4 regions of the Streptomyces sp. NPDC050856 genome follow, and region 3 is predicted to be linked to each of the others. Evidence: riboswitches for the same ligand, from Rfam matches in the RefSeq annotation. Region 3 holds a riboswitch; each other region holds the start of a gene.
What was found. A riboswitch is a leader RNA that binds a small molecule or an ion and turns the genes downstream of it on or off. The one in region 3 is predicted to bind cyclic di-AMP.

Region 1 (7,260 bases), on a different contig from region 3:
GAACTCGTCGCCGCCGGAGGAGGGGACCGCGGGCACCCCTTCCCGCAGCGGCAGCCGCTCCCCCCGGCGCAGCTGCTCCACCACGGCGCGCAGTTCGTTCTGCCGGCGCACACTGACGCGGCGCAGCGCGTTGCTCCGGTCCAGCACCGACTGGGCCGCCCGGTCGGCGCCCAGTACGGCGGCGGCGACCGCTGCCACGGCCACCGCGGCGGCGCCGGTCAGCGTGGCCCACAGAGTGGGTGAGGGCTGGACGCCCGCGGAGCGGATGGTGAAGGCGACGGCGGCCGCCCCGCCGATGGCCACCACCGCGGCGGGCAGTACGGCGACCCGCAGCAGCTGCGGACGTATGCGGGCGGGCGGCGACGGTGCCGCGGACCGCCCGTGGTTCGGCAGGGAACGGGTGCCTGACCGGCCGTGCCGCCTGCCCTCACGGCGGTCGGGCCGCTCGGCGGGTGCGCGAAGTTGAGACATCAGCGTCCTCGGTACGTGGGTCCCCTGGAGTCGGCGCCATACGGGCGTTCGACTCCGGCGCATCGAGAGCTCACCGCGCGTCCGATGAGCCCATCGTTGATCACCGGCCACACACGGTAGTCGCCAACGATTCGGATGCGGTGGGCAGTTGACAAACCTGCCCGCGGAGTGCCTCGCTCTGGTATGGGACCCCGTACGGCAGTCCGACGACGCGGACCACCGCCGTTCCCGGCGGGCGGTCACCGCCCCCTCGCCCCGACCCGGGGGCGCGCGGCGCCGCCCCGCGCCCGAAGTTCACTCGTACGCGTGAGGTGGAACCTGTGTTCACGCCGGGACGGGGTCCGTCCCCCCGGGCGATCCGCTTCCCGGCTCCCCGTCGCGCGGCACCCCCGGGGAGCGCGGCCATGGCCGGCGGGAGGTCCGTCGCCCTCCTCGCCGTCCCTGGCGCGTCCGGGAACCGGCGGGCGCGGTGGTGGTGGGGGCCCGGTCGGGGCAGGGCCCGGGCCGGAGGCGCGCGGCGGCCGCACCGGTCGCGGCCGGCCGGGCGGGGCGGCCCCGGCGGCGGGCCCGGCGGCGGGCCCGGCGGCGGCGACGGCGCGGTGGGCGACCGCCCGTGAAGCGCCGCACGGAAGCGCGCCGTGGCGGTGACCGCCGGCCGGCTCAGCCGACGCGGTCGGCGGCCCGGGGACCGTCCGCCGGGCGACCGCCCCGGCCGCCCTCGGCGTCGGGACCGTCCTGGCCGCCCCGCACGGCCGGGGGCCAGCCGCCGGCCGGCGCATGGGCCGCGTCCCGCCACCACGGGGTGCCGGGAACGGAGGCGGCGGTGGGCTCGAACGGCTCTCCGGGGCGCGGCAGAGCGGTCCGGACCGCCGCCTCGGCGGCGGCCGCGACGGTACCCTCGCCGGGCTCCGCCCAGGGATGCGGGGCGAGGTTGAAGGTGCCCCAGTGGATCGGCAGCAGGACCCCGGCCGGCCGGCCGCCCTGGAGGTCGAGATGGGCGCGTACGCCTTCGGCCGGGGTCATGTGTATGTCCGGCCAGAACTCGCTGTAGGCGCCTATCTGGATCATGGTGGCGTCGAACGGGCCGTGCGCGGCGCCGATGTCCCGGAAGCCGGTGAAGTACCCCGTGTCGCCACTGTGGTAGATCCGGTGGCCGGGTCCCTCGGCGACCCACGACGCCCACAGGGTGTGCTGCTGGTTGCGCAGGCCCCGGCCGCAGAAGTGGCGGGCCGGCGTCGCGGTCAGCCGGACGTCGCCGATCCGGGTCGATTCGTTCCAGTCCAGCTCGCGCAGCCGGTCGGCGGGCACACCCCAGTGTTCCAGGTGCGCCCCGACGCCCAGCGGCACCGCGAAGAGGGTGTCCGTGGCGGCCAGGGCGCGGATGGTGGGCAGGTCGAGGTGGTCGTAGTGATCGTGGGAGATCACGACGACGTCGACCGGGCCGAGGGCCGCGAGCGGCAGCGGTACGGGGTGCAGCCGCTTGGGTCCGGCGAAGGAGAAGGGCGAGCAGCGCTCTCCCCAGACCGGGTCGAAGAGCACCCGCGACCCGTCGAGCTCGGCCAGCACGCTGGAGTGCCCCAGCCAGGTCAGCCGCAGACCCGAGGCGGGCGGCCGGGTCAGGTCGGCGGCGGTGGTGGGATGGAGCGGAACGGTGCCGGCGGGAACCCGGTGGCGGCGCGACTCCTTGCGGAAGTAGGTCTTCGCGAACTCCAGGGTCGAGCCGGTGGGGCCGCGCCGCGCCTCCTGCGGATTGCGGAACGCCCCGTCGGCGAAGTTCGGCGAGCGCCGGATGCGCTCCATCCGCTCTCCCGCCGGGTCCGCGCCGAAGGCGGCGGGGCGCGGGGAACGCAGCCGGGCACGCCGCGGGCGTGTGGAGTCAGCGCCGGTCACAGCACCTCCAGGGATGTCGGGGCCTTCCATTATGTGCGCGGGGCAGGACAGCCCGGCCGGGCGGCCCCCGGGGAGGCGGGGCACCGGACCGATGTCACATCCGGCGGCCCCCGGTCCGTCGTACGGGTGCAAGGTCATCCACGACACCCGAGGAGGCCGTCATGGCCCGGATCCCGCTGTCCCCTCCCCGCACGCTCTTCTTCCGTGTGATCGAGTGGTACTCGAAGCGCGCGTACGGAAAAGTGCTCGACCCCGCCCTGGCCCTGGGGCACAACGCCCGCGTCCTGCGCGCCGACCTCCGGTTCGAGAGGGCCGTCGCCAAGTGGAACCGGCTGGACCGGGACCTGAAGGCGCTGGCCGTGCTGGCGTCGGCCGCGTCGATCGGCTGCGGCTGGTGCCTCGACTTCGGGTACTGGGAGAGCACCCGGCACGGCATGGACCAGCGCAAGTTGCGGGATGTGCCGGTGTGGCGCGACAGCGGTGCGTACACACCGCTGGAGCGCGATGTGCTGGAGTACGCGGAGGCGATGACCGCGAGCCCGCCCACGGTCGGTGACGAACTGGCCGAGCGGCTGCGCCGGGAGCTGGGCGAGGCGGCGTTCGTCGAGCTGACCGCGATGGTCGCGGTGGAGAACCTGCGCTCCCGCATGAACGCCGCGCTGGGACTGACCAGCCAGGGGTTCAGGGACCACTGCGAGGTGCGGCCCCGCTGACGACCCAGGGGCGGCCGGGGGCCGGGCGGGGCACGACCGGGCCCGGCCCGGGCCTCGGCCGCGGGTTCGCCGGATGCACGGATGCGCGGATGCGCGACCGGTCCCACCCCGGGCCGGCCGGATGCGGCGCCGGCTCCGGGCGGGGCGCGGCCGGCCCCGGCCTCCCGCCCCTCACAGCGGCAGGAGGTCCGGGCGCTTGGCGGAGACGTGGTCGCCGGACGACTCGCCGCGCAGCCGGCGGCCGATCCACGGCACCAGGTACTCGCGCGCCCACTGGATGTCGTCGCGGCGCACTTCGAGCGTGCCGCGCGGCGGCAGCGGCGGCCACGGCTGGTCCGGGTCGGCGGGGACCTCCAGCCCGAGCACCTGACCGGCACGCAGGGCGACCCGGGTGTGGCCCTCCGGCGAGAGGTGGAGCCGGTCACCGTCCCAGGCCCGCCGGTCCTGGACGGACCTGAGCGACCACAGGTCGAGCACGGGGCAGCCGTAGCGGTCGGCGACGGCCCGCACGTGCCCGTTGTAGGTGGCGATCTTGCCGCGCAGGCGGCGCAGGACCGGCACGTCCCGGGTGTCGAACCCGGTGGTCACCAGGACCGTGCCGACCGCCGGGGCCAGGTCGGCGACGGCCCGCTCGAAGCGCTCGGCCACCTCGTCGGGGTCGCTGCCGGGCCGGATGATGTCGTTGCCGCCCGCGCAGAAGGTCACCAGGTCGGGAGCGAGCTGTTTGGCCCTGGGCACCTGTTCCTCGACGATCTGGTCGAGCAGCCGGCCGCGTACCGCCAGGTTGGCGTACCGGAAGTCCTCCGGCTCCGGGATCCGGTCGGCGAGCAGGACCGCGAGCCGGTCCGCCCAGCCGACGAACCGTCCGTCCGGTCCGGGGTCCCCCACGCCCTCGGTGAAGCTGTCACCGATCGCCGCGTACGACCCGAATACGTATCTGTGCGCGTTCCTGTCTCTGAATGTCGAATCGTCTGCCACGGCACCACATCCTTCACCCCGCGATGTGACCTACGCGACCGTAAGAGGGGTTGACGGATGGTGAGATACGCCACCGGTCAAGAGTTGGCCAAGCCGGAATACGCCGCTGCCCGGCTCCCTGGTCGTCGGGGTGCCGGGCGGCGGGGGGTCGGGCGGGGCCCGAGGGGGCGTCAGACGGAGACGCCGTGCTGGCGCAGGTAGGCCACCGGGTCGATGTCGGAGCCGTAGCCGGGTCCGGTGCGGATCTCGAAGTGCAGGTGCGGGCCGCTGGAGTTGCCGGTGGAGCCGGACAGTCCGATCTGCTGGCCGCCGGTCACGGTCTGGCCGGCCGAGACGGACAGCGAGGAGAGGTGGGCGTACTGCGAGTAGTTGCCGTCGCTGTGCTGGATGACGACCTCGTTGCCGTAGGCGCCGCTCCAGCCGGCGGAGACGACGGTGCCGGGGCCGACCGCCTTCACGGTGCTGCCGGAGGGGGCCGCGAAGTCGACACCGGTGTGGTAACCGGAGGACCACATGGAGCCGGAGGCGCGGTAGGGGGTGGTGACACCGGCGGAGACCGGGGCGGTGAAGCCGGAGCCGCTGGTCTGCGGCTGGGCGGGCGCCTGTGCCTTGGTGGCGGAGCGGGAGGCGCGGGACTCGGTCCGGGTCTCCGCCGCCTTCGGCTCGGCCGGGGCCGCCTCGGGCTTGGCGGGGGCGGCCTTCGCGGAGGGCTTGGCGCCCAGCGTGAGCTTCATGCCGGGCAGGATCAGGGCGGGGTCCTCGCCGATCACCTGGCGGTTGTCGCGGTACAGCTGCTGCCAGCCGCCCTTGACGTTCTTGTTGTGCGCGATCTTGGCGAGGTAGTCCCCGGCGGCCACGGTGTACGTCCGGGGGGCGGCCTTCCGCACGGCCTTCTGCGCGGACGCGGGGGCGGTCTCGGCGGCGGCGGTTGCGGCCTGCTGCGGTGCGGCGGCCGGGGCGCTCGTCGAGGCGGCGTGGGCGCCGGTGGCGCCGAGCAGCGGGAGCGCGATGGCGGCGCCGCCCGTACCGGCGGCGACGAAACCGCGCGTGAGGGGGCTGGACTTGGGACGGCGGTGCTTACCCTTCGCGGGCATGGTGCATTCCTCTCCGGCGCCTGCGAGGTGAGCTGTCGGGTTCGGGCTGGAGCTGCCCGGCCGCGTGGTCGACGCGACTTCACCCCGAGCCGGTCCCGGAATTCCGGGATCGGCGAACTACCTGGGTCCCCCGCTCCTGCCGCGCGTGGGTGGGTGCGAATTCCGACCGGTGGCAGGATTCGGCGGTCCGGCCGGATTGCCGTGACCGTAAGGCAGCCGGGTCGGCCGGAACAAGCCGCCCCTTTCCCCGGCGCATTCCCCGCCGGCGGGGCGCTGCGTAATTCCGGTCACCCTGCGTGGATTACGGATCATGCATTTCCGTTCTGCGCACGGAATTTGGGTCCGGGCTTTCGCCACGGACCGTCACCGTTATGACGCTGCTCACGCCCCTCGCCCCATCTACCCTATTTTTGGGGCACGTTACACCTAAGCCTCAATACGGACAGAAGCCACTATCTCCACCGAGTCCGCTCAACACCCCCGGCGCAGCCGGATGACGGTCGCATCCAGGTCACCGGTCAACCCGGTGGGCAAAACATGGTGAATCAGGACAGAACCCCGGTGCGGTTCGCCGGTGTCCCGGCACACGCAGCCCGCCCGCGGGTCGAGCCCGCGCGCCGCACCGGGGGTGGCGGCTCCCCGTGGCGCTGCGCCGGGAGCCAGGCCAGTACGACGACGTCGTCACCGAGGGCGCACTGCACGGTGCTCAGCCCGTCGCCCCCCGGTGCCCGCAGCCGGTGGAGCTCACCGAGCCGCACCACGGGCCTGATGCTCTTGTGGAGCTCCACCCACCGCCGCGCCTCGTCCAGCTCCCGCACGCTCCACCGCGTCAGGTCACCACCCAGGCCCAGCACCCCGGCCATGGCGCTGACGAACCGGAGGCGCGAAGAGCCGGTCCGCCCGTTGAGGTGGACGTCGGGGCTGTCGGTGACCCAGGCGGCCATGACCCGGGCCGGGTGGAGCTGGCCGAAGCCGTACTGGACGGCGAGCCGGTCCAGCGGGTCGGTGTTGTCGGAGGTCCACACCTGGTCGGTCCGGGAGAGGACCCCCAGGTCCACCCGGCCGCCGCCGCCCGAGCAGGACGCGAAGGCGACACCGGGACGTGCCGCGCGCAGCCGGTCCAGCAGGTCGTACAGCGCGCGGACATGCTCGACCCGGAGCCGTTCCGGGTAGGGCTCCCCCGGCCAGCCGGCGTCCGTGAAGCACCGGTTGGAGTCCGACTTCACGAAGTCGACGGGGGTGGACGACAGCAGCCCGTGCAGCCGTTCCCACAGGTGCTCCCGCCCGTCCGGCCGGGCGAGGTTGAGCACCAGCTGGTTGCGGAACTCGGTCCCGCGGCGACCCGGCCGGTGCTGCGCCCAGTCGGGGCGGGCGCGGTGGAGGTCGCTGTCGGGCTTGGCCATCTCCGGCTCGACCCGGATGCCGCACCCCGTGCCGAGCCCGTGCACTTCGTCCGCCAGGGGCCGCAGGCCGCCGGGGAAGCGGTCCGGGTCCGGCTCCCAGTCCCCCCGCCCGGACCGGTCGCCGGCGCGCCCCCGGAACCAGCCGTCGTCGTCCACGAACAGCTCGACGCCCAGGGCGGCGGCCCGGCGGGCGAGCGCCGACTGCCGCTCCCGGGAGGTGTCGACGGACGGCCGGGGCGGGCCGCGCGAAACGCGGCCCGCCCTCCACCGGGTACTCCTCGTGCCCGTCGAGCCGCGACTCGAAGGGCCGGTACTGAGGCAGCGGCCGCGCCGCGAGCGCCTCGGCGCCGGCGGCCGTGACACGCGGCCCCAGTGCGGGTGGAGCAGCTCGTCGGTGTCCGTCAGATGCAGCGCGTAGCCGCTCGTCGCCCCGGTGAGCAGCCGGATCCGCCGCCGCTCCCCCACCGTCTCGATCATGCGGCCCCCAGGGGTCGCACAGCACCGGCCAGACCCGCACACCTTCCGGCGCGGCCCCCGGCGCGGGCAAGGGAACCGCGCCCGTGCCGGGGACGATTGCCCGAGGTACCGATGTCGTATCGTCGGACCAGCGACATCGTCGGCGACCAGCGCCGACGGCAGACACGTCAGGAGCCCCCGTGACACAGCAGCTGCCACAGGTTCCCTCGACCGAACCCGCACTGACCGGGGTGC
Region 2 (7,260 bases), on a different contig from region 3:
ATGGCGGCGCCGGCAGTCGGCGCGCGTGTGGTGCAGTACCTCGGCGAGGTTGTCACAGCCGCGCCGCAGCCGTCCGTCGCCGATGGCCACGGGCGAGCGCATCCGGTGCGGCTGCGGGTCGCAGGCGAAGACCGACCGCAGCGCCACCACCACCTGTTCGGCGGCGGCCAGCACGCGCCGCTGACCGGCCGTCTTGCCGGCCACGCGCAGTGGCAGCAGGGCCGTACCGAGCCGGTCGTCGGGCAGTGGGGCGCGGGTCACCGGAACGGCACCGGCCGTGTGCCACTCGGCCTGGACGGTACGGCGGCCCGGGTCGCGCAGCGCGGTGGCCAGCAGGGTCCGGCCGTCCCCGTCCGTCAGCCGCTCCCCGGCGACGCGGAGTTCCGGTTCGGCCTGGACGGCGAGGTCGAGGCGCAGCGGTCCGGCCGGACCGTCGACGGTGCAGCCGATCCGGAACCCGCGCCGGCCCTGTGCGTCGGCCCGCGCCCGGTCCGGCACGCACCCGGCCGCGTCCGGGAACGCGTGCACGAGCGGGGCGCCGGCGGCGAGCAGCGCCAGGGCCTCGTACCCCTGTAACGCGCTCGACTTGCCGCTGCCGCTCGCCCCGGTGAAGAGGGTCACCGGGGCGAGCGGGAAGACGGCACCGCGATGCGACTTGAAGGCGGACAGGCGCAGTTCGGTCAGGACCGGCCGGACGGGGCGCGCGGCGGGAGGCGCGACGGGGCGCGCGGCGGGGAGGGATGCTTCCATGGCCGGACCGTAAGGGGGCCACCGGCCGGTGAACCGTTACGCCCGAACGGCCTTCCTACGAATGGGGGACGGCCGACGCCGCTGCCCCCTCGACCTCCGTACCGACCGGCGCCAGCAGGAAGACATTGCGGTCGACCCGGTGCATACCGCTGCCGAGCCCGAAGACCACCCCGCTGCTGAAGTCCAGGATGCGCTTGGCCACCTCGGTGTCGGCCGCGGTGAGGTCCAGCAGTACCGGCACCTGTGCGACGAGGTACTCGGCGACTTCCCGCGCGTCCGCGAAGACCTGCACCCGCAGCACGACCATACGGCGCTGCTCGGCGGCCTCGTAGTCCTGCGGGATCGTGTGGTGATCGACCCTGGACGGCCACTCGTTGCGCCCCCGCAGCGGGACGACCTGGGCCAAGCCCTCCCACTGTTCGTCGGTGACGTCGTACCTCTCGTACCTACTCATGGGGCCATCCTCGCGCCCCTCACCCGTTCGGCCCAACTGCGACACGGGGCAACCCGGCGCCGGGTGCCCCGCTCAGCGCCGTGCCGGGGCCGCCGGAGACCCGGGGCCGGGCGACTCGGGAACCGGCCGCCCGCCACGCGGCGGTGCTGGACGACGTCCCCCGTCCCGGTCCCGACGAGCCGGCGCCGCCGAACGGCGGGCCCGGCGCGTATTCGGCCATGCGCATGACCGGATCAGCCTGGAAGGAAAGGGCCGGCGATCCGTACACCGCAATACTCCGACGTGCGCGAGTGAGGAATGGCATCGTTTTGGGGCCGGAAAGCGCATTCGCCCGCACGGAATGGACCCGGACGACTGGTGTGCGTTCCCGCGCCTCGCCGCGCAACCGGGTATCAAGCCGCCGACCAGTCCGGCGGGGGCTGTTTCGGTCGGCGATCTAAGCAGTGGAGGCGGGGCAATTCACCGGCGCCACCGGCTCGCACCAGGAATCCACGGCCGGGCCGGTTCGATCACGGCGTCACCATGGCCGGCCGCTGACCGGTCTCACCGTACGGGCCCGCCCCCGCGATCCCGTCATGGTGGGAACGATCGCCGAGGAGTTGGCGCACCGGCAGTCCACCAGCGTGCGTCCCGTCGTCCCGTCGTCCCACCGCGGCCGGCCCGGGGACCCGCGTTCCCGCGGAGGCACTCGGCCGCGGCAGGACTCGACCGCCCTGCTCCGCCGGCTCTCGTGGCGCGGCGTCAGCGGGGCCGTCGGCGGGTGCTGCCCACCCGGACTCCTGCCTGGCGGGGCACCGGGGCGGCGCCCCCGCCGGGCAGGCACCCGGTTGCGCGCCCTCGCGGACCGGGCCGCCGGGGGTCAGAGCGTTGCGCCGACGGCCGCGAGGGCGGTGGTGACCGGCTGGAAGAACGTCTCACCGCCGGAGGCGCAGTCGCCGCTGCCGCCCGAGGTCAGGCCGACGGCGCTGCCGTCACGGGTGAACAGCGAACCGCCGCTGTCGCCCGGCTCCGCGCACACATCGGTCTGGATGAGTCCGCCGACGGTGCCCTCCGGGTAGTTCACGGTGGCGTTCAGGCCGGTGACGGAGCCGCTGTTGAGCCCGGTCGTGCTGCCCATGCGGAACACCTCCTGACCGACCGCCGCCTCGGCCGCCCGGTTGATACGGACCTGCCGGCCGTCGCCGATGTCGACGGTGCTCGGCGCCTGGGTGGCGGGGTCGTCGTACGTGACGAGCGCCAGATCGCCGTCCCCGGGGAAGGTGGCCGCCTCGACGGTGCCGATCGGTGCGCCGCCCGCCGAGTCGGACCACTTGTCGGCGGCGACCCCGCAGTGGCCCGCGGTGAGGAAGCCGGGCCGGCCGTCCCGGGTGGTGACGTTGAAGCCGAGGGAGCAGCGGGAGCCGCCGGCGAAGATGGCGTCGCCGCCCTCGGCGAAGGGCTTGAACTCCCCGGCGGACTTCTGGATGCGGGCGGTGCCCTCGCCCAGTGCCCGCACGGCCGATTCCAGCTTGTTCCACTTGCCGCCGGTGACGGTGCGGTCCGCGGTGACGAGGATCTGGTTCGTCCTGGGGTCGACCGCCCACGCGGTACCCGGGATGGTGGCCCGGGTCCTCAGTGTGGCGGTGGCGGACGTCAGCCTGCTCATGCTGTTCTTGACACCACGGGGCACGGCCCCGGCCTCCCTGACCCGCGCGGCCGCGTCGCTGTCGTCGCCGGTGACGTTGACGACGAGCTGCCGCTTGTCGCGGTCGTAGTAGGCGCCGGCGTAGTCCTCACCGAGCTGGTCGGCCATCCGGGAGACCAGCCGTCCGGCCGCGGCCGGATCGAGCTTCTCGGCCCGCGCCGGGGCGTCGTTCTCGCCGGACTGCGAGGCGTTGGCCTGCGGCAGCAGAACGGCCGCGGCGGCGACGGCCACCGCGCCCGCTCCGGCGAGCACCGCCTTGCGCTTGGGTATGCGCCTGTGACTCAACTCGGTACCTCCTGTGTGACAACGGCCGGGTGCGGCATGCCGGTTGATACGCGGGAGGCGGGGGCAGCGTTCATCGACGGCCGGGCAGGGGGCCGCGAGCGGGCCGGGCACGGCGCCGGGGGGGAAGGTCGTTCGGGGGCGGGCAGCGGGTGCGGACGCGCTGCGGGCGGCCGGTTCATGGACGGCCGGCGGGGCGAGAAGGGAATGCGTAGAATGCCCGACCAAATGGATATTTCGCCTGGTTCGACCCGGGAAGTGAGGCGGCAGCCACCATGCTCTTCCGTGACCGCAGAGAGGCCGGGCGCCGACTGGCCGCCCGGCTGGCCGACCGGCAGCGGAGCGGGCAGCTGGAGAGTCCGGTCGTCCTCGCCCTGCCGCGCGGCGGCGTACCCGTGGCCGACGAGATCGCCAGGACCCTGCACGCGCCGCTGGACGTCCTGGTCGTACGCAAGATCGGCGCGCCGTTCAACCGCGAGCTGGGCATCGGCGCCCTGGCCGGCGAGGATCCGCCGCTCTACGACGAGCGGGCACTCACCCTGCTCGGCCTGGCACCCGACCGGCTGGCCGCCCAGGTGGCGCGCGAGCGTGCCGAGCTGCGCCGGCGGGAGGCGCTGTACCGGGGCGGGCGCCCCGCGCCGGAGCTGCGCGGCCGGTCGGTGGTCCTCGTCGACGACGGCCTGGCCACCGGGGTCACGGCACGCGCCGCGCTGCGCGCCGTACGCGCCATGGAGCCGTCCCTGGTACTGCTGGCGGCACCGGTGTGCTCGGACCAGGCGGCCACGGCGCTGGACGCCGAGGCGGACGATCTCCTGTGCCTGCACCGGCCCCGGCACTTCGAAGCGGTGGGCCAGTGGTACGAGGACTTCACCCAGGTCCGCGACGACGAGGTGCTCGCCGTGCTGAGCGCCGCGCGCCAGGAGCGGGACAGCACGGACGGAGCAGCCGACGCGGACGGGGCGGGCGGGACACACGGGGCACAGGGGGCGGCAGAGGGCCGTCGGCGGGACGGCTGAGCCCTCCGCTGGGAGGGGGCACGACGGCCGGCGCCCGGCCGCTCAGCGCCGGGCGCACGCCCAGGCGCCCATGCCCTGCATTCGGGCGAGCTTCCGGGCCGTCGCGATCTGCTCGCCCTTCGTCGCCAGGTCGGCGCGCGGCGCGTACTTGCGGCCCCCCGCGGCGATCCAGCTGGACTGGGTGAACTGCAGACCGCCGTAGTGACCGTTGCCGGTGTTGGCGTGCCAGTCGCCGCTGGACTCGCACTCGGCGATGGCGTCCCAGTCGACCCGTACGGCGAGCTGCGGAACGGCGGCCCGGGCACCGTCCGGTGCGGCGACCAGCAGGGCGGCTGCCGCCTGGGCGCAAAGGGTCGCGGTGAGCAGCAGCCTGACGGGCCCTCGGGTGGGCCGCTGGGAATGACGGAGCATCAGTTCTCCTCGGTTCGACGGACCCGCCGCCATGACGGCCGGCAGGCTGAGTACGACCGTAGGGGCGCGAACCGCCCCCGGCACGTGCTGTTGGGCCCATCGGGTCAAGGGGCTTCCGGGACGGGCGGCGTACCCGGTTCGAGCGGAGCGGGACCGCGCCACCATGAGGGCAAATACACATATGGGCGATTTACCGTTATGACCCGAGAAGCCGGAATAAGAACCCGTTGACCCACTTGCCGATATTTCAGCTCCCGCTGTCCGGCGGGCGGTTCCCGACGTTGTCCGTGAGATGGGTCACTCGACGGTTCTCCGGGCGCCGGAGCGGGCAGGGCCCCGTTTTCGTTGCGGTGCAACGGAAATCGGCTTTTCCGGCTCGATTTGGATCACGCAATTCGTCCCGCTCCGGTCCGCCCGGCGAATCGCGCGGTCGAATTCGGGGCTTGTCCGGTCCGGACGTTCTCGCCTACGGTCACCGTCAGTCCGGGTGGACCGCCGAATCCTGCCGCCGCCCGGAAACCCCACCACCCACTCATTCACGTACGGCAGGAGCGGGGGACCCAGGTAAGCCGCCGTTCCGGAATTCCGGAACGACTCGGGGTGAAGTCGCACGCATGCGACCGGGCATCTCCAGCCCGAACCCGACAGCTCACCTCGCAGGCGACGGAGAGGAATTCGGCATGTCCGCACGAGGAAAGCACCGTCGGTCCAAGTCCAATGCGCTCACCCGTGGTCTCGTCGCCGCCGGAACGGGTGGCGCCGCGCTCGCCCTGCCGATGATCGGCGCGGCCACGGCCAGCGCGGCGACCGCCTCCCCGGTCACCGCGCCGAAGGCGGCGGCCACGACCTACTCCGTGGTCGCCGGCGACTCCCTGTCCACGATCGCCGAAGAGCACGGGGTGAGCGGTGGCTGGAAGAAGCTGTACCAGGACAACCGCGCTGCCGTCGGCGCGGACCCGTCGCTGATCCGTCCCGGCCTCAAGCTGACGATCGCCGCGAAGACGAACGCGAAGCCCGCGACGGTCACGGCCACGGCCACGAAGACCGCGGCGCCCGAACGGGCCGACCGTTCCGCCCAGCGGAGCACGCCCGTCGCGGCCCGGCCCGCGACGTACGCCGACAACCTCGACGGCTGGATCCGCGAGTCACTGGCCATCATGGCCCGCGAGGGGATCCCCGGCAGCTACGAGGGCATCCACCGCAACATCATGCGTGAGTCCTCGGGCAACCCGCTGGCCATCAACAACTGGGACTCCAACGCCGCCGCCGGTACGCCCTCCAAGGGCCTGCTCCAGGTCATCGATCCGACCTTCCGCGCCTACCACGTGCCCGGTACGTCGACCGACAGCTTCGACCCGGTCGCCAACATCACCGCCGCGTGCAACTACGCCGCGGACCGGTACGGCTCCATCGACAATGTGAACGGTCCCTACTGACCGGTCCTCGCCGTACCGGCGGGCGGAGGGAGCGGCGGCCGGCGGGCCGCCGCTCCCCTCGCCCCGCCGGGGCCGCGGTCGCGGCCGGTGGTGTCAGTTCCCGCCGAGCAGCTTCCTCATACGGGCGATCTCGGCGCTCTGCGTGCGGACGATCTCCCCGGCCATGTCCTTGGCGGGCCGGTACGCCCCCTGGGCCTGTACCGTCCTGGCCATCGCCACCGCGCCCTCATGGTGCTCGACCATCATCTCCAGGAACGCGGTGTCGAAGGCCCGGCCGGAGGACTTCCTCAGCTCGGCCATCTGCTGTGGCGTCATCATCCCCGACATCCCGGGCATGGGGCTGTGCCCGGTGTGCGCGGTGCCGGCGCCCTCCTCGGGGACGTCCTCGCCCCACCCGGTGAGCCAGCCCGACAGGGTCTTGATCTCCGGCCCCTGAGCCTTCTCGATCTCCGCGGCGAGCTTCTTGACCTCGGGGGACTGAGCCCGGTCCGGCGCCAGCCCGGCCATCTCGATCGCCTGCCGGTGGTGCGGGATCATCCCCTTCGCGAAGGAGACGTCGGCCGCGTTGTGCCCGCCCTGCCGGGCGGAGGCCGTGGCGGTGGGCGAGGGCGTGCGGGCGGCCCTGTCGTGTTCGCCGTGGCCGGCCCGGTCGCCGTCCCCGCCGCCGCAGGCGACGAGGACGAGGGCGGCGGCGGCGGTGGCGGCCACCGCGGCGGTACGGCGGGCGAGTGAACGGTGTGCGGTCATGGTGGTGCGACTCCTGTCCGGTGTACTGCGTGGGGGCATGGCGTCCGACGGCGTCACCGGCCGGGTGGCCGGGGCGCCGGGCCCGCTCTATATCCGCAGGAGTTGCAGTGCGCTCAGTGAGGGCGGGGCGCGCCCGCCGGTTCCGTCGACCGGCACGGACGCGGGCGCGTCCGCCGCCTGGCGGGCGACCACTCCGGTCGCGGCGAGTCCGGGCAGGGCGGGCGCGCCGCTCGTGCCGCCGGCCGCGCAGGTGGCGTCGGCGTGCTCGGCGTGTCCGCCGGTCGCCCCGCCACCGTGCCCGGCGTGTTCGGCGTGCCGGCGACCGTCGCGTGCGGCCTCGCCGGTGCCCGCGCCGCCCGCGGTATCCGCGGTGTGCGGGTGCGCGTGGGCCGGCTCGGCCGGGTCCCCGTGCGCCACGGACGACGCCGTCGCCGAGGCGGCCGGCGGAACCCCGTGAGCCGGGGTGACGGAGGAAGCGGA
Region 3 (7,260 bases):
TCGGGCGCGAGCCTCTCGCAGCGCGGCGGCTGGTCGGACGTCAACCAGGTGCTGCCCTTCGGGGACATGGACGGCGACCGCTGCAACGACCTGGTCGTCCGTACCACCGCCGGTGACCTCGACCGCTACAGCGGCCGCTGCCAGGGCGTCCCGGCCGCGACCGGGCCCAAGGTGCGGATCGGTTCCGGCTTCAACGCCTTCGACGCCCTGGTCACGCCCGGCGACCTCACCGGTGACGGCCGCGCCGACCTGCTGGCCCGCCAGCGCTCCACCGGCGCCCTGTACCTGTACGCGGACAACGGCGCCGGAGCCCTCAAGGGCGGGGTGAGGCTGGCCGGTTCGTTCACCGGCCTCACCCTCGTCGGTGCCGGCGACCTGACCGGCGACGGGCACGGCGACCTGCTGGCGCGGGACGCGGGCGGCGAGCTGTGGCGGTACGACGGCACCGGCACCGGCACGCTGAAGGCGCGGGTGCTGGTCTTCAAGGACTGGGGGGCCGGCCGCAACGCCTTCGTGGGCGCGGGCGACATCGACGGGGACGGCAGGAACGACCTCGTCTCCCGGGACACCAGCGGCAAGCTGATGCGCAACAGCGGTGACGGCAAGGGCTCGTTCAGGGGCACGGTCGTCATCGGCACCGGCTGGCAGCGGTACGGCTCGATCCACTGACGGCCGGTCGGGGAGCACCCGGCGCAGGCGGGTCACGGCGACCGGCACAGGCGGGTCACGGCGACCGGCGCAGGCTGGTCACGGCGACGGCGCCCGATAACCGATACCCGATCGGATACCGGGCGCCGTCCGGCTATGCTCGGGGATGACTCGCCGAGGGCCCTTAGCTCAATTGGCAGAGCAGCGGACTTTTAATCCGTTGGTTGTGGGTTCGAGTCCCACAGGGCCTACCGAAAGCGGCGCCCCGTCCGGCACTCCGGGCGGGGCGCTTCCCCGTTCCGGGCCCCCGCCGGACCGGCCGGCGGGCGCCGCGCCGGAAACTGGTAGGGATCTTGCTCCGGATGGCGTAAGGTTGTGTTCAACGACGCGGGGTGGAGCAGCTCGGTAGCTCGCTGGGCTCATAACCCAGAGGTCGCAGGTTCAAATCCTGTCCCCGCTACTGATGGACGAAGGCCCGGTGCATTGCGCACCGGGCCTTCGTCGTGTGCCCGCGCGGGCCCGGTGTCACCCGATCGGCCGGTGGCGGGCCGCCACCCGGCGCGGCTCCGGCCGGCCCGGGCGGGGCGGGGTACCGTCCGCAGCCGTGGGCGGACCCGGCAGGAGAGCAGTGGTGGGGATGCGGGCGCGACGCGGCGGCGGGGCCGGCGGTCCGGGCCGGCGCCGGCCCGGGCGCGCGGGCGCCCGCCGGTTCCTCGGCTTCGTGCGGGCGCTGCCCGCCCTGCTCATCGCGGGGGGAGTGGTGTACGACCTGCTCACACCGCCCCGGTTCACCGCCGTGCCGCTGTTCGCCGCCGCCCCGCTCGTCGCGGCACCGTTCTTCGCCGCCCGCACCACGTCGCTGGCCGGGCTGCTCGCGCTGCTGGCCGTGTTCGTCCTGCACCTGCACAACGGCACGCTGTTCGCCGCGCCGGCCCTGACCGAGCTGCTCACCGTGCTGACGGTCGCCGCGCTGGCGCTGCTCGTGAACCGGGTGGTGCGGCGCAGCGGCGAGCGGCTGGCGTCCGCGCGGGTGATCGCCGAGACCGCCCAGCGGGCCGTACTGCCCAACCCGGGCCCCCGGATCGGCGGACTGCGGGTGGCGGCACGCTACGAGGCGGCGCAGGCGGACACCTTCATCGGCGGGGACCTCTTCGCCGTACAGGACACTCCGCACGGGGTGCGGCTGGTGGTGGGGGACGTGCGGGGGAAGGGCCTGGGCGCGGTGGAGACGGTGGCGGTGGTCATCGGGGCGTTCCGGGAGGCGGCCGAGCAGGAGAGCTCGCTGGAGGGTGTGGCGCAGCGGCTGGAGCGGGCGCTGGCGCGGGAGGGGACGCGGCGCGACGGGCTGGACGCCTTCGAGGGGTTCACCACCGCCGTACTGGCCGAGATCCCGCGCGGCCAGTCCGTGGTGCGGGTGGTCGACCGGGGCCACCCGGAGCCGTTGCTGCTGCACCCCGACGGGAGCCTGGAGGTGCTGGCGCCCGCCGTGTCCGCGCTGCCGCTGGGCATGGCCGAGCTGGGGACGTGGCCGGACCGGGCGTACCAGGCGCCGTACCCGCCGGGGGTGACGCTGCTGCTGTACACGGACGGGCTGTCCGAGGCGAGGGACGCCGACGGTGTCTTCTACGACCCGGTCGGGCGGCTGTCCGGCCGGGTGTTCGCGGACCCCGACGAACTGCTGGACACGCTGGTGGCCGAGGTGCGGTCGCACACCGGTGGCCGCGCCACCGACGACCTGGCGCTGCTGGCGGTGGCCCGGCCCGGTGAGGGGCCGGCTGCGGAGGGCCGTCCCGGCGAGGGCCCGGCTGCGGAGGGCCGCCGGGACCGTCACAGGGCGTGAGCGCCGGGCGGTCCGGTGCGTAACGGTTGACTCACGATCAGAAAATCCCGCGGGTGTCGGGGTTTCCACCTGCGCCGAAGGGGTCCGGGAAGTCGGCCTGATGGCCGGTCAACTCGCCCGCATATGCCCGCATCTGCGGCGAAAGGTCCTGCCCGCAGTAGTTAATGATCAGTAGGAACGGCTTGGAATCCGGACCCCACCTCTATTAACGTTCGATAACGCAGCGCGGTCGTCCCAGCCGTCGCAAGAGACGGCACCGTGCGCATGCGCCGAATTCCGCAAGGGAACCGGGGAACCACACCTTGGGGTGAATCGGGCCGAGCACCGGCCCGTAGGAGACCTTCCTGCTCCGAACCCGTCAGCTAACCCGGTAGGCGAGAAGGAAGGAAAGGAGTGCGCCCCCGTGGCGTCCAACAGGCCTGCCCCCGAAGCCCCTTACGCTGCCTCTCCCGCCTCGTTCGGTACTTCGGGTATCCCGGACGCCGCCCCGGTAAACGGGGAGTGGGAGGAATGGAACCCGACCGAGGAAACGGTCCGCCCGGTCCGCGGCCGTCACCGTGTGGTCAAGCAGCGCGGCGGCCTGGCCCGTAGCTCCACCGTCCTGGGCGTCGGTGTCATCGCGGCGGTCGGCGCGGGCGGCATGGCCACCGCGAAGGACAAGCCCCCGGTCTCCATATCCCTGCCGGACCTTCCCGGCGCGATCGCCGACAGCCTGCCGGACGCCGCCTCCCTGCCGGGCGTCGGCTCCCTGATCTCCGACGACTCCGACGGCTCCGACGCCGCGGACACCCCCAGGACCGGTACCGCCGCGCTCTCCTCCGCCGCCTTCACCGCCACCGGCGCCGAGGGGCAGCCCGCCGGGACCGGGGCGGACGCCGGAGAGGCCCTGCGCGCCCGCATCCTCCAGCAGGCCGAGCAGCAGCAGGCGTCCGCCGCCACCGAGGCCAAGGCCGCGGCCGAGAGGGCCGCCGCCGAGCAGGCCGCGGCCCAGGCCCGGGCCCAGCAGACCGAGGCCGAGAAGAAGGCCGACGAGGCGCTGGCCGCCGCACGGGCCAAGGCGGCCGCCGAGGCGGAGGCCAAGAGCGAGGCGAAGGCCGCGGCCGCCGCCGAGGCCAAGGCGGAGGAGCAGGCCCAGCCCGGGCCCTCCGGCGGCTACTCGCTGCCGACCTCCTCGTACACGATCACCTCGACCTACGGCCAGGCCGGCAACATGTGGTCCTCCGGCTACCACACCGGCCTCGACCTGGCCGCGCCCACGGGCACGCCCGCCAAGGCCGTGTACGGCGGCACCGTCAAGTCGGCCGGCTGGTCCGGTTCGTACGGCTACCGCATCGTCCTGGAGCTCCAGGACGGTACGGAGGTCTGGTACTGCCACCTCTCCTCGATGACGGTCGGCGCGGGGCAGCAGGTCGCCAGTGGCGAGACCATCGGCCGGGTGGGCGCCACCGGCAATGTGACCGGGCCGCACCTGCACCTGGAGGTGCACACGCCGGGCGGCGCCGGGATCGACCCGCTGTCGTGGCTGCGGGGCAAGGGCGTCACCGTCTGAGCCCGGCCCGCGGGACTCCGGCAGCTCCGGCGGTTCACCCCCCGACGCCAGGGCTGCCGGCTCACCCGTACCGGTACGGGTTGTACCCGCCGTAGTCCCGGTACGGGGGCGGCGTCCACACCCGGCCGGTCGCCCGCGCCGCGTAGGTGAGCGCCGGTCCGGCCACCTCCTTGCGCTGCCACAGGTGGTGCAGCAGCTCCTGTTCCCGGGCCATGAAGTCCGGGCCCACCGCGCCCCGGCGGGCCCGGTGGCGCAGGAACGCCAGCGACGTCGCGAACGCCTCGTACTCACCGACCGCGCGGGCCGCCGCCTTGCCGTGGGTGCGGGCCGCCCAGTCGCGGGCCATGCCGCGCGCCCGCATCGAGGACAGGGCGACCGGCTCGGCGGGGGAGAGCCAGCCGGCCGCGGCGTACGCGGGCAGCTCGCCCGAGACCGTGCGCAGCTCGCGCTGGCGGCTCCAGACCGCCAGCCAGGTCAGCAGCCCGAAGGCGGGCACCATGAAGGCCGCGTACACGGCGTAGAACGCCCAGGGACCGAACGCCGCCGAGCCGTTCCACAGCGCGTGCGTGCCCATCGCCAGGATCAGCCCGAGCACGGGCAGCGCGACACGGCGGAACCGCTCGCGGCGCGCGGTGAGGGCGGCGATGCCGAAGCCGATCCCGGTCAGCACGGTGAAGAGCGGATGCGCGAACGGCGACATCACGATCCGCACGAAGAAGGTCGCGGCCGTGACGGACGCGAAGCCCGACATCCCGAACTCCTGGTCCTCCAGGAAGGCGCTGCCCAGGTACAGGATGTTCTCGGTGAAGGCGAAGCCGGTCGCGGTGAAGCCGGCGATGACGACGCCGTCGACGATGCCGGTGAAGTCCCGTCTGCGGAAGAGGAAGACCAGCAGTACGGCGGCGGCCTTCGCGCTCTCCTCCACGACCGGGGCTATGACGGTCGCGCCCAGCGTGTCGGCGGCCGAGGGGTCCGCGGTGGCCGTGGCTATCCAGCGGGTGGCGAAGGTGTTGGCGACGATCGCCACGAGCGCGGCGGCGCAGGCTCCCCAGGCGAACGAGAACAGCAGGTTCCACCAGGGTCCCGGCTCGACCCGGTCGAGCCAGCGGAAAGCCGCCATCAGCAGCGGCACGGGGAGCAGCGCCAGGCCGAGGCCGACCAGGAAGCCGTGCGTACCGGTCTGCTCCCGGACCATGGCGAGGATCACCAGACCGCACAGCGCGAGCAGCGTGAACACCACCGCGGCGCGCACCGCCTTGCTGCGCCAGAGGGCGCGGCGGGGCTTGTAACGCCATCGGGACCGCTCCGGCACGGCGTCGAACGACGGCTCGCGTTCGTACGCCGGTACGGCCGGACCGGGGGGCGCGGAGTGCTGCAGGGACGACTCGGACACCCGACGACCCTAGCGAGGGCCACTGACAGGGCGCGACGGGACGGTCACATGTCCGGCCGGCGGCGCTCGTCCGGGTCGCGGCGCGCGAACAGCAGGTCGTGCACGACGTGGCCCTTGTCCAGCCCCTGGCCCTCGAACCGGGTGAGCGGCCGGAAGGCGGGGCGGGGCGCGTAGCCGCCGTCGGGCCGGGTGTTCACGAAGTCGGGGTGCGCGGTCAGCACCTCCAGCATCTGCTCGGCGTACGGTTCCCAGTCCGTGGCGCAGTGCAGTACCGCCCCCGGCTTCATCCGGGTCGCGGCCAGGTCCAGGAACTCGGGCTGGATCAGCCGGCGCTTGTGGTGCCGCTTCTTGGGCCAGGGGTCGGGGAAGTAGACGCGGACGCCGTCGAGGGCCGCGGGCGGCAGCATCTCGCGCAGCAGGATGATCGCGTCGCCGTTGGCCACCCGTACGTTGCTCAGGCCGGCCTTCTCGGCGAGCGCCAGCAGGTTCCCCTGGCCGGGGGTGTGGACGTCGACGGCGAGGACGCCGGTCGAGGGGTCGTCGGCGGCCATCTGCGCGGTGGCCTCGCCCATCCCGAACCCGATCTCCAGCACCACCGGCAGCCCGCCGAACAGCTCGCCCAGGTCCAGGACCCGCTGCCCGTCGATGTCGAGCCCCCACACGGGCCACAGCCGCCGCAGCGCGTCGCCCTGGCCGGGCGTGACACGGCTGCGGCGCGGCTGGAAGCTGCGGATGCGCCGCTCGAAGTGGGACCCGGCGGGGTCGGGCGAGGGCCCCTCGGGGAAACGGGGCTCACCCTTGGGGCGGCGGTGCACGGCGGCTTCACGGGACTCAGACACAATGCCCCGATTCTACGGCGGCCCCGGTGCCCACCGGCCGGTGCGGGCGGGGGCGGTCCCGCGAGGGCGGTGCGGCACGCGTGGCACAGCGCGGGCGGCCGACGCGGACGCGGCCGGGGTGGGCGGACGCGGGCGGGTGGCTGGCCGGACGCGGGGCGGTGCGGCGCGCGCGTGGCACGGCGCGGGCGGTCGGACGCGGACGCGGCCGGCGCGGACTGGTGGGCGGCCGGGGCCGGCGGACGGCGCGGGACGGTGCCGGCCGCGCGGACACGGCAGGTACCGCCCGGGCGGCGCCTCCCCGGGGGGCCGGCGCGCCCCCGGCTAGTCCAGGTGCGCCAGCGCCAGCCGGGCCACCTCGCGGCCGATGGGCAGGGACGCGGTCGCCGCCGGGGACGGCGCGTTCAGGACGTGGACCGTGCGCGGGGCGCGGCGGATCAGGAAGTCGTCCACCAGGGTGCCGTCCCGCAGCACCGCCTGGGCCCGTACCCCGGCCGGGGCGGGGCGCAGGTCCGCCTCCGTGACGTCCGGGAGCAGGCGCCGCACCGCCTCCGTGAAGGCCCGCTTGGACAGCGACCGGCGCAGCTCACCGGCGCCGTAACGCCAGTGCCGCCGCGCCGTCCGCCAGGAGCCGGGCCAGGTGAGCGTCCCGGTCAGCTCCCCGGGGTGGACGACGCCCCAGCCGTACCCCTCGCGGGCCAGCGCGGGCACCGCGTTGGGCCCGACGTGGACGCCGCCGTCGATGCCCCGGGTCAGGTGCACGCCCAGGAAGGGGAAGGCCGGGTCCGGCACCGGGTAGACCAGGCCCCGCACCAGCTCCGGGCGGGTCAGCTCGTAGTACTCGCCCCGGAAGGGGACGATGCGCGCGCCGGGGTCGTCGCCCGCCAGCCGCGCCACCCGGTCGCAGTGCAGCCCCGCGCAGTTCACCAGTACCCGGCCCCGCACCACCGCCCCGGCCGCCGTGCGGACCGCCACGCCCCAGGGGCGCCGGTCG
Region 4 (7,260 bases), on a different contig from region 3:
ATCGCCAAGCAGCTCTTCATCTCGGTGAAGACGGTCGAGTCGCACGTCTCGGCGGTGCTGCGCAAGCTCCAGCTCTCCAACCGGCACGAACTGACCCGGTGGGCGACCGCCCGTCGCCTCGTCTAGCGCCTCCCCGGGCCATGATGCAACCGGTACACATGACCTGCAACCTCTTCGAGCGTGGAACGCTCTGACCTTCCGTGATGAGTCTGACGGGTACCCCCTTCTTCGTGACGGCGATCGCGCTGGCCGTGGTTGCCGTCCTGCTGCCCCTCGCGCTGTGGAGCCGGGTGCGCGGACCGGCCCTGGTGCGCGGCGCCGTACGGCTGCTGATGCTGGGGTTCGCCCAGGCCACCGCGCTGCTCCTGGTCTTCGTGATGGTCAACAACAGCAACGCCCTCTACGACAGCTGGGGCGACCTGCTGGGCACCACCGACCACGTCGACACCGCACCCGACCTGGGCCGCGACGGCATGGGCGGGGTGCGGCTGGCCGAGCTGCCGAAGGCCCGGCAGAAGTTCCAGCCGGCCGAGGACCCGATCCTGGGCCCCGGGGTCCAGGTCACCAGGTTCGCCGGACGGGTCTCCGGCGTCAGCGCCGAGGTCTACGTCTGGCTGCCGCCGCAGTACGACGACCCCGCCTACCGGGACAAGAAGTTCCCGGTCGTCGAGGTCTTCCCCGGCTACCCCGGTTCCCCCAAGGCCTGGTTCGGCACCCTCAAGGCGCAGCAGCAGCTGCGGCCGATGATGGAGAGCGGCGAGATCGCCCCCTTCATCATCGTCGCCCCGCGCACCACGCTGATCGACGCCGACCACGGCTGCGCCAACATCCCGGGCCGGATCAACGCGGACACCTGGCTGAGCGTCGACGTCCGCAAGATGGTCATCGACACCTTCCGGGCCTCCGGCAGGGCCGACGGCTGGGCCGTGGCCGGCTACTCGGCCGGCGGCCACTGCGCCGCCAAACTCGCGCTCGCCCACCCCGACCGCTACCGCGCCGGAGTGAGCCTGTCCGGCTACAACGACCCGGCCGCCGAGAAGGCGTCACTGGCCGGGCGGGACCCGGAGCTGCGCCGCGCCAACAACCCGCTGGAGATCCTCAAGTCCGCCCCGGAGCCGCCGCGCACCGCCCTGTACCTCTCGGGCGCCAACGGCGACGGCCTCCAGTCGGGCCTGGCCCTGCGCGGCTACGCCCAGGCCCCGACGACGGTGAAGGTGGTCGAGGTGGCCGGCGCGCACGACACGGGCGTCTGGAAGCGGCAGGTCCCGGACGTCTTCCGCTGGCTGACCCGGTACGTGAAGCCGTAACCGGCAACCGGCCGGACCTGGCCGAGGGCGGGCGGACCCGCCCCGGTTAGGCTCCGGCCCATGGACGTACTCATCAATGTCTTCGTCGCCCTGCACATCATCGGTATCGCCTCCCTGCTGGGCGGCTTCCTCACCCAGATGAAGGCGATGGGCGCGGGTACGGCACGCTTCGTCCCCGCGATGCTGCACGGCGCCCTCACCATGCTGGTCACGGGGATCGCCCTGGTCGGCCTCAACCAGGCCGACGGCCAGACCGTGAACAACGTCAAGATCGGCGTGAAGCTCGCCCTGCTGGTCGTGATCCTGGCCCTGGTGTATGTGAAGCGGGACGAGGAGACGGTGGACAAGGGCGCCTTCGGCGCGGTCGGCGGCCTGACCGTGGTGAACATCCTCATCGCGACGCTCTGGACCTGACACCCGCACCGGCGCGTCGCTCAGGCGGGGCGCACGCTGCCGTGGACGGGCATGTAGTAGATCGACTCCTCACGGACATTGGCGCCCGGCGCCGGGGCGTGGATCATCATCCCGTCACCGAGGTAGATGCCGACGTGACGGATGTCGTCGTAGAAGAACACCAGGTCCCCGGGGCGCAGATCCTCCGTGTCCACGCGCGTGCCGACCCGCGCCTGCTCCCAGGCGGTGCGGGGCAGGTCGACGCCCGCCGCTTTCCAGGCCGCCTGGGTCAGCCCGGCGGAGTCGTACGAACTCGGGCCGGTCGCGCCCGAGACGTACGGCTTGCCGATCTGGGCGCGGGCGAAGGCGATGACCTTGTCGGCCTTGGCGACCCCGGCGGGCTTGTCGGGCGTGGCGGCCCCGGCCGGCCGGGCGCGGTCCTCGCCGGGGTGTTCCGGCTCCTGGTGCCGGTGGGCCTGGCCGGCGGCCCGCGTCGCGTCCCGGTGGCGGGCGCCTCGCGCCGGTCCTCGCTCCGGCCGGGCCGGGCGGGCGAGCTCCTCGGCGGCCAGCCGTGACAGCAGCGCGCGGGCCTCGGCCAGCTTGTGCTGCGCGGTCCGCTTGGTCACCCGCAGGGAGGCCGGTGAGGTGGTGAGCGCCTCCGTGCCCGCGACCGCTGCGTCCGGCCGGGCGGACACCGTCGCGGGCACCGCCCGAAGCGCCGGTACCGGCGCGGGAGGCTGCGCCGGGGCGACCGGGGCGACCGGGGCGACCGGGGCGACCGGGGCGACCGGGGCGACCAGGGCCGGGGCCTGGGCCAGTAGGGGGGCCTGCGCCGGTACCGGCGCGGGAGGCTGCGCCGGGGCGACCGGGGCCGGAACCAGTACCGGCGCGGGTGCCCGCCCGGTGGAGGACCGGGGGACGCCGGTGAGGCGCAGCGCCGTGGTCGGCGCGCCGGTCGGGGCTCCGGCCGCGCGCCGCTGCCGGTCGGGGGCCGGCCCGGCCGCGTCGTACGGCCGCGTCCCGCCCGTTCCGGCCTGCCGGTAGAGGTCCTCGACCTTCTTCCGTACCTCGTCGGCCGTCGGCCCGCCCTCGATGTCGCCGGCCTCGGCGGGCGTGACGGACATGGCGGACGCGCTCTGCGAGGACAGCAGGGTGACCGAGGCTATGGCTGCCGTCGTGACCCCGACGGCGGGGGCGTGGTTACGCAGGGTGGTGCGCGTGCGCGGCTTGCGATGCGACGCCAAGGCCGGCATCTCCTTCCGTGGACCGCCTACCGGGTTAGCTGTCGGGTTCGGGCGGAACGGAAGAAGTCGCCCTACGGCCGTCGCTGCTGCGTGCCGGCCGATTCACCCCGGTCGTGCGTGTGTGGGTCCCCGGTTCCGAACTTCCCTGCTGGGAAGCCGGATTCGGCGTGGACGGCCCGCTCGGCGTGGTTCACCGAAGAGGGTACGAGCCGCCTGGACGAGACGCTAGCCAAACTGTGGCGGTGCTGTGAAGGACGATGTTCGATATGCCGGATACATTTCCGTGACCTTGGCGTGATGTCGTTGTGCGGTAGCACACCGTGACGACGACGGAACGGCCACGGGTGTCAGTGGGGCGGCCTAGACTCGATAGGCGATGAGCAGCCTCTTTGACGACAGCTTCCTGGCGGGCCTCCGGAACCACACCGGAGAGGAGCCCCCGCCCCCCGAGGACTCCGAGGGACACGCCCCGGCCGCGGAGGAGGTCCCGCACGACCTCTTCGGGGACCGCTTCGACGTGCCCCCGGCCAGGGACTCCTACTACCGCGACGGCGCCCCGCGTCCCGTCGTGGACCCCGCCGCGCTGCTGGAGGGGCTGAACGAGCAGCAGCGCGCCGCCGTCGTGCACACCGGCTCACCCCTGCTCATCGTGGCCGGAGCCGGGTCCGGCAAGACCCGGGTGCTGACCCACCGCATCGCCCACCTGCTGGCCACCCGCCATGTGCACCCCGGCCAGATACTGGCGATCACCTTCACCAACAAGGCCGCCGGTGAGATGAAGGAGCGGGTCGAGCAGCTCGTCGGCCCGCGCGCCAACGCCATGTGGGTCATGACCTTCCACAGCGCGTGCGTCCGCATCCTGCGCCGCGAGTCGAAGAAGCTCGGCTTCACCTCGTCGTTCTCGATCTACGACGCCGCCGACTCCAAGCGTCTGATGGCGCTGGTCTGCCGGGACTTGGACCTCGACCCCAAGAAGTTCCCGCCGAAGTCCTTCAGCGCCAAGATCTCCAACCTCAAGAACGAGCTGATCGACGAGGAGGCCTTCGCCGACCAGGCCGCCGACGGCTTCGAGAAGACGCTCGCCGAGGCGTACCGGATGTACCAGGCGCGGCTCCGCGAGGCCAACGCCCTGGACTTCGACGACATCATCATGACCACGGTGCACCTGCTCCAGGCGTTCCCGGACGTCGCCGAGCACTACCGGCGCCGCTTCCGCCACGTCATGGTCGACGAGTACCAGGACACCAACCACGCCCAGTACACCCTCGTCCGCGAGCTGGTCGGCACCGGGTACGAGGACCTGGACCCCGCCGAGCTGTGCGTCGTCGGTGACGCCGACCAGTCGATCTACGCGTTCCGCGGCGCGACCATCCGCAACATCCTCCAGTTCGAGGAGGACTACCCGAACGCGACGACGATCCTGCTGGAGCAGAACTACCGCTCCACGCAGACGATCCTGTCCGCCGCCAACGCGGTGATCGAGCGCAACGAGAGCCGCCGCCCCAAGAACCTGTGGACCAACGCCGGCGAGGGCGCCCGCATCACCGGGTACGTGGCGGACACCGAGCACGACGAGGCGCAGTTCGTCGCGGACGAGATCGACCGGCTGACGGACGCGGGCGAGGCGAAGGCCGGCGACGTCGCCGTCTTCTACCGGACCAACGCCCAGTCCCGGGTCTTCGAGGAGATCTTCATCCGGGTCGGCCTGCCGTACAAGGTCGTCGGCGGCGTGCGCTTCTACGAGCGCAAGGAGGTCCGCGACGTCCTGGCGTACCTGCGCGTGTTGGCCAACCCCGAGGACACCGTCCCGCTGCGCCGGATCCTGAACGTGCCCAAGCGCGGTATCGGCGACCGCGCCGAAGCGATGATCGACGCCCTCTCGCTGCGCGAGAGGATCACCTTCCCGCAGGCGCTGCGGCGCGTCGACGAGGCGTACGGCATGGCGGCGCGCTCCGCCAACGCCGTGAAGCGGTTCAACGCGCTGATGGAGGAGCTGCGCACCGTCGTCGACTCGGGCGCGGGTCCGGCGGTGGTCCTGGAAGCGGTGCTGGAGCGCACCGGATACCTCGCCGAGCTCCAGGCGTCGACCGACCCGCAGGACGAGACCCGTATCGAGAACCTCCAGGAACTGGCCGCCGTGGCGCTGGAGTTCGAGCAGGGGCGGGCGGAGGAGGAGGGCTCGGGCACCCTGGCCGAGTTCCTGGAGCAGGTCGCCCTGGTCGCCGACTCCGACCAGATTCCCGACGAGGACGAGGAAGGCTCCGGTGTCATCACGCTGATGACCCTGCACACCGCCAAGGGCCTGGAGTTCCCGGTGGTGTTCCTGACGGGCTTGGAGGACGGTGTCTTCCCGCACATGCGCGCCCTGGGCCAGACCAAGGAGCTGGAGGAGGAGCGGCGCCTGGCGTACGTCGGCATCACGCGCGCCCGGGAGCGGCTCTACCTGACCAGGTCGTCCATGCGCAGCGCCTGGGGACAGCCCTCGTACAACCCGCCCTCCCGCTTCCTGGAGGAGATCCCCGCCTCGTACGTGGAGTGGAAGCGGACGGGCCGGATGGCCGCGCCGGCCGGCCCGACGTCCGGGATCGCGACCTCGCTCTCGTCGTCGCTGTCGTCCTCCCGGTCGCGGTCCGGCCCCTCGGGCTTCGCCACCCGGCGCACCACGGACAAGCCGGTGATCTCGCTGGCGGTCGGGGACCGGGTGACGCACGACCAGTTCGGCCTGGGCACCGTGATGGCGGTGACGGGGCACGGCGCGGACGCGCAGGCCACCATCGACTTCGGGGACGAGAAGCCGAAGCGCCTGCTGCTGCGGTACGCGCCGGTCGAGAAGCTGTAGCGAGAGAGACGGAAGCGGTAGCGGCGGCGTCCGGCCCGTGGGTCCACCACCCGCGGGCCCCTGCCCGTGAGCCTGCCCGCCCGTGAGCCTCCCCGCCATGGGGCGGCCGGTGGTGGCTCCGCCGGCCCGCGGGGTGCGGTCCTGGAGCGGTGTCAGCCCATGGGGTAGCAGCGCACTGGGGCGTGGCCCGTGGGTGTGTCAGCCCGTGGGGTCCACACCGTGGCTGCGCAGCCACGGCAGCGGGTCGATCGCCGCGCCGCCGCCGGGCCGTACCTCGAAGTGCAGGTGCGGTCCGGTGGAGTTGCCCGAGTTGCCGGAGTAGGCGATCACATCACCGGCCTTGACCTCGCCGGAGCGGATCTTGGTGCTGCTCAGGTGGCAGTACCAGGTCTCGGTGCCGTCCTTGGCGGTCACGATCGCCATGTTCCCGTAGGCGCTGTTCCACTGGGTGCGTACGGTGCCGTCGGTCGCGGCCATCACGGGCGTGCCGTACTGGACCGGGAAGTCGATGCCGGTGTGCAGGGACATCCAGTTGACGCCCGCCTGCCCGTAGTACGCGCTGAGCTGGTGGAGCTTGACGGGAAGCATGAACTTGGGGCGCATCGCCTCCCGGCGCGCGGCCTCTTCCTCACGCTTCTTGCGCTCCGCCTCCTGGCGCGCCTTCAGGTCGATGCGCTCCTGGGTGCGGCTGGCCCGGTCGCCGAAGTCGCGGGCGTCGGCGCTGAGCGCCGCGAGCTGGGTGTCCAGGGCGCTGTTGGCGACGACCGGCTGCACAACGCTGGCCGTATCGGCGGCGGTGACCGCCTTGCCGTCGTCCTTCTGCCCGGCGGCACCGTCGGTGAGACCGCTGACGGACGCGGCGGCGATACCGGCGACGCCCATGACGCAGGCCGACGGCACGGCCACGGTGAGCAGCGCGGAACGCTTGGCGGGGGTACGGCGACGGCCCCGGCTGCCGCCGGCGCGGCGGTTGGCGCGGGCGGCGGGCGCCGCCTCGTGCCCGGCACCGGCCTCCTCGTCGGACACGACCGGTGCGACCGCGGTTTCCGTGAACGCGGCCTCGGCGTCGGCTCCCTCGGGTTCGCCGTCGGCTCCGGCCGGATGCGACTCGGCGTGCGGGTCGGGGAATTGGTGCCCGGAAGCCGGGTAGTCGTACTGCTCCGGGACGGTGAACGTCTCGGTGGGCGCGTAGTGCCAGGCGGTGGCGTCATGGGCACCGGTGTCGAACGCGGACGTGGCCCACTCGCCGGTGGTGCCGTACCCGGTGGTCCGAGCCTGCCCTTCGGCCCGGTGCTGGGCGTCGGCCCGCACGTCGGCCTGGGCCTCGCTCCAGGCGGTGGCGTCCCACTGGCCGGTGTACTCGGAGTACTCGACGTATCCGGTGTCCCACTGCTGCGTGGTGGCGTACTGGCCGCCGTGGTCGGTGGCGTCCCCCGGCCGGCCGGTCCCGTGGCTCGCGTCGTACCCGGACCCGGCC

Region 1: it holds a riboswitch for cyclic di-AMP, as region 3 does, so the genes downstream of both, AB0H53_RS25140 (LysM peptidoglycan-binding domain-containing M23 family metallopeptidase) here and AB0H53_RS27005 (M23 family metallopeptidase) in region 3, are expected to answer to the same signal.
Region 2: it holds a riboswitch for cyclic di-AMP, as region 3 does, so the genes downstream of both, AB0H53_RS10825 (LysM peptidoglycan-binding domain-containing protein) here and AB0H53_RS27005 (M23 family metallopeptidase) in region 3, are expected to answer to the same signal.
Region 4: it holds a riboswitch for cyclic di-AMP, as region 3 does, so the genes downstream of both, AB0H53_RS16170 (C40 family peptidase) here and AB0H53_RS27005 (M23 family metallopeptidase) in region 3, are expected to answer to the same signal.

The regions. Positions count from the first base shown of each region.
Region 1 covers NZ_JBFAGV010000035.1:11,552-18,811, forward strand. Annotated here, with positions in the region: gene AB0H53_RS25120 (ATP-binding protein) at 1-471, opposite strand, end outside; gene AB0H53_RS25125 (MBL fold metallo-hydrolase) at 1,132-2,361, opposite strand; gene AB0H53_RS25130 (carboxymuconolactone decarboxylase family protein) at 2,523-3,074, shown strand; gene AB0H53_RS25135 (SGNH/GDSL hydrolase family protein) at 3,246-4,052, opposite strand; gene AB0H53_RS25140 (LysM peptidoglycan-binding domain-containing M23 family metallopeptidase) at 4,223-5,146, opposite strand; cyclic di-AMP (ydaO/yuaA leader) riboswitch at 5,151-5,308, opposite strand; partial or broken gene AB0H53_RS25145 (alpha-galactosidase) at 5,618-7,026, opposite strand; gene AB0H53_RS25150 (tyrosine-protein phosphatase) at 7,206-7,260, shown strand, end outside.
Region 2 covers NZ_JBFAGV010000008.1:183,148-190,407, forward strand. Annotated here, with positions in the region: gene AB0H53_RS10800 (ATP-binding protein) at 1-750, opposite strand, end outside; gene AB0H53_RS10805 (cell division protein SepF) at 806-1,204, opposite strand; gene AB0H53_RS10810 (S1 family peptidase) at 2,064-3,173, opposite strand; gene AB0H53_RS10815 (phosphoribosyltransferase family protein) at 3,446-4,186, shown strand; gene AB0H53_RS10820 (transglycosylase family protein) at 4,229-4,597, opposite strand; cyclic di-AMP (ydaO/yuaA leader) riboswitch at 5,117-5,273, shown strand; gene AB0H53_RS10825 (LysM peptidoglycan-binding domain-containing protein) at 5,278-6,033, shown strand; gene AB0H53_RS10830 (DUF305 domain-containing protein) at 6,127-6,780, opposite strand; gene AB0H53_RS10835 (DUF6153 family protein) at 6,868-7,260, opposite strand, start outside.
Region 3 covers NZ_JBFAGV010000043.1:13,891-21,150, reverse strand. Annotated here, with positions in the region: gene AB0H53_RS27025 (FG-GAP-like repeat-containing protein) at 1-669, shown strand, start outside; tRNA gene AB0H53_RS27020 (tRNA-Lys) at 827-899, shown strand; tRNA gene AB0H53_RS27015 (tRNA-Met) at 1,035-1,108, shown strand; gene AB0H53_RS27010 (PP2C family protein-serine/threonine phosphatase) at 1,286-2,488, shown strand; cyclic di-AMP (ydaO/yuaA leader) riboswitch at 2,746-2,880, shown strand; gene AB0H53_RS27005 (M23 family metallopeptidase) at 2,892-4,037, shown strand; gene AB0H53_RS27000 (PrsW family intramembrane metalloprotease) at 4,099-5,430, opposite strand; gene trmB (tRNA (guanosine(46)-N7)-methyltransferase TrmB) at 5,475-6,269, opposite strand; gene lhgO (L-2-hydroxyglutarate oxidase) at 6,591-7,260, opposite strand, start outside.
Region 4 covers NZ_JBFAGV010000015.1:55,713-62,972, forward strand. Annotated here, with positions in the region: gene AB0H53_RS16155 (response regulator transcription factor) at 1-126, shown strand, start outside; gene AB0H53_RS16160 (alpha/beta hydrolase-fold protein) at 204-1,307, shown strand; gene AB0H53_RS16165 (hypothetical protein) at 1,368-1,721, shown strand; gene AB0H53_RS16170 (C40 family peptidase) at 1,742-2,953, opposite strand; cyclic di-AMP (ydaO/yuaA leader) riboswitch at 2,952-3,122, opposite strand; gene pcrA (DNA helicase PcrA) at 3,321-5,783, shown strand; gene AB0H53_RS16180 (M23 family metallopeptidase) at 5,982-7,260, opposite strand, start outside.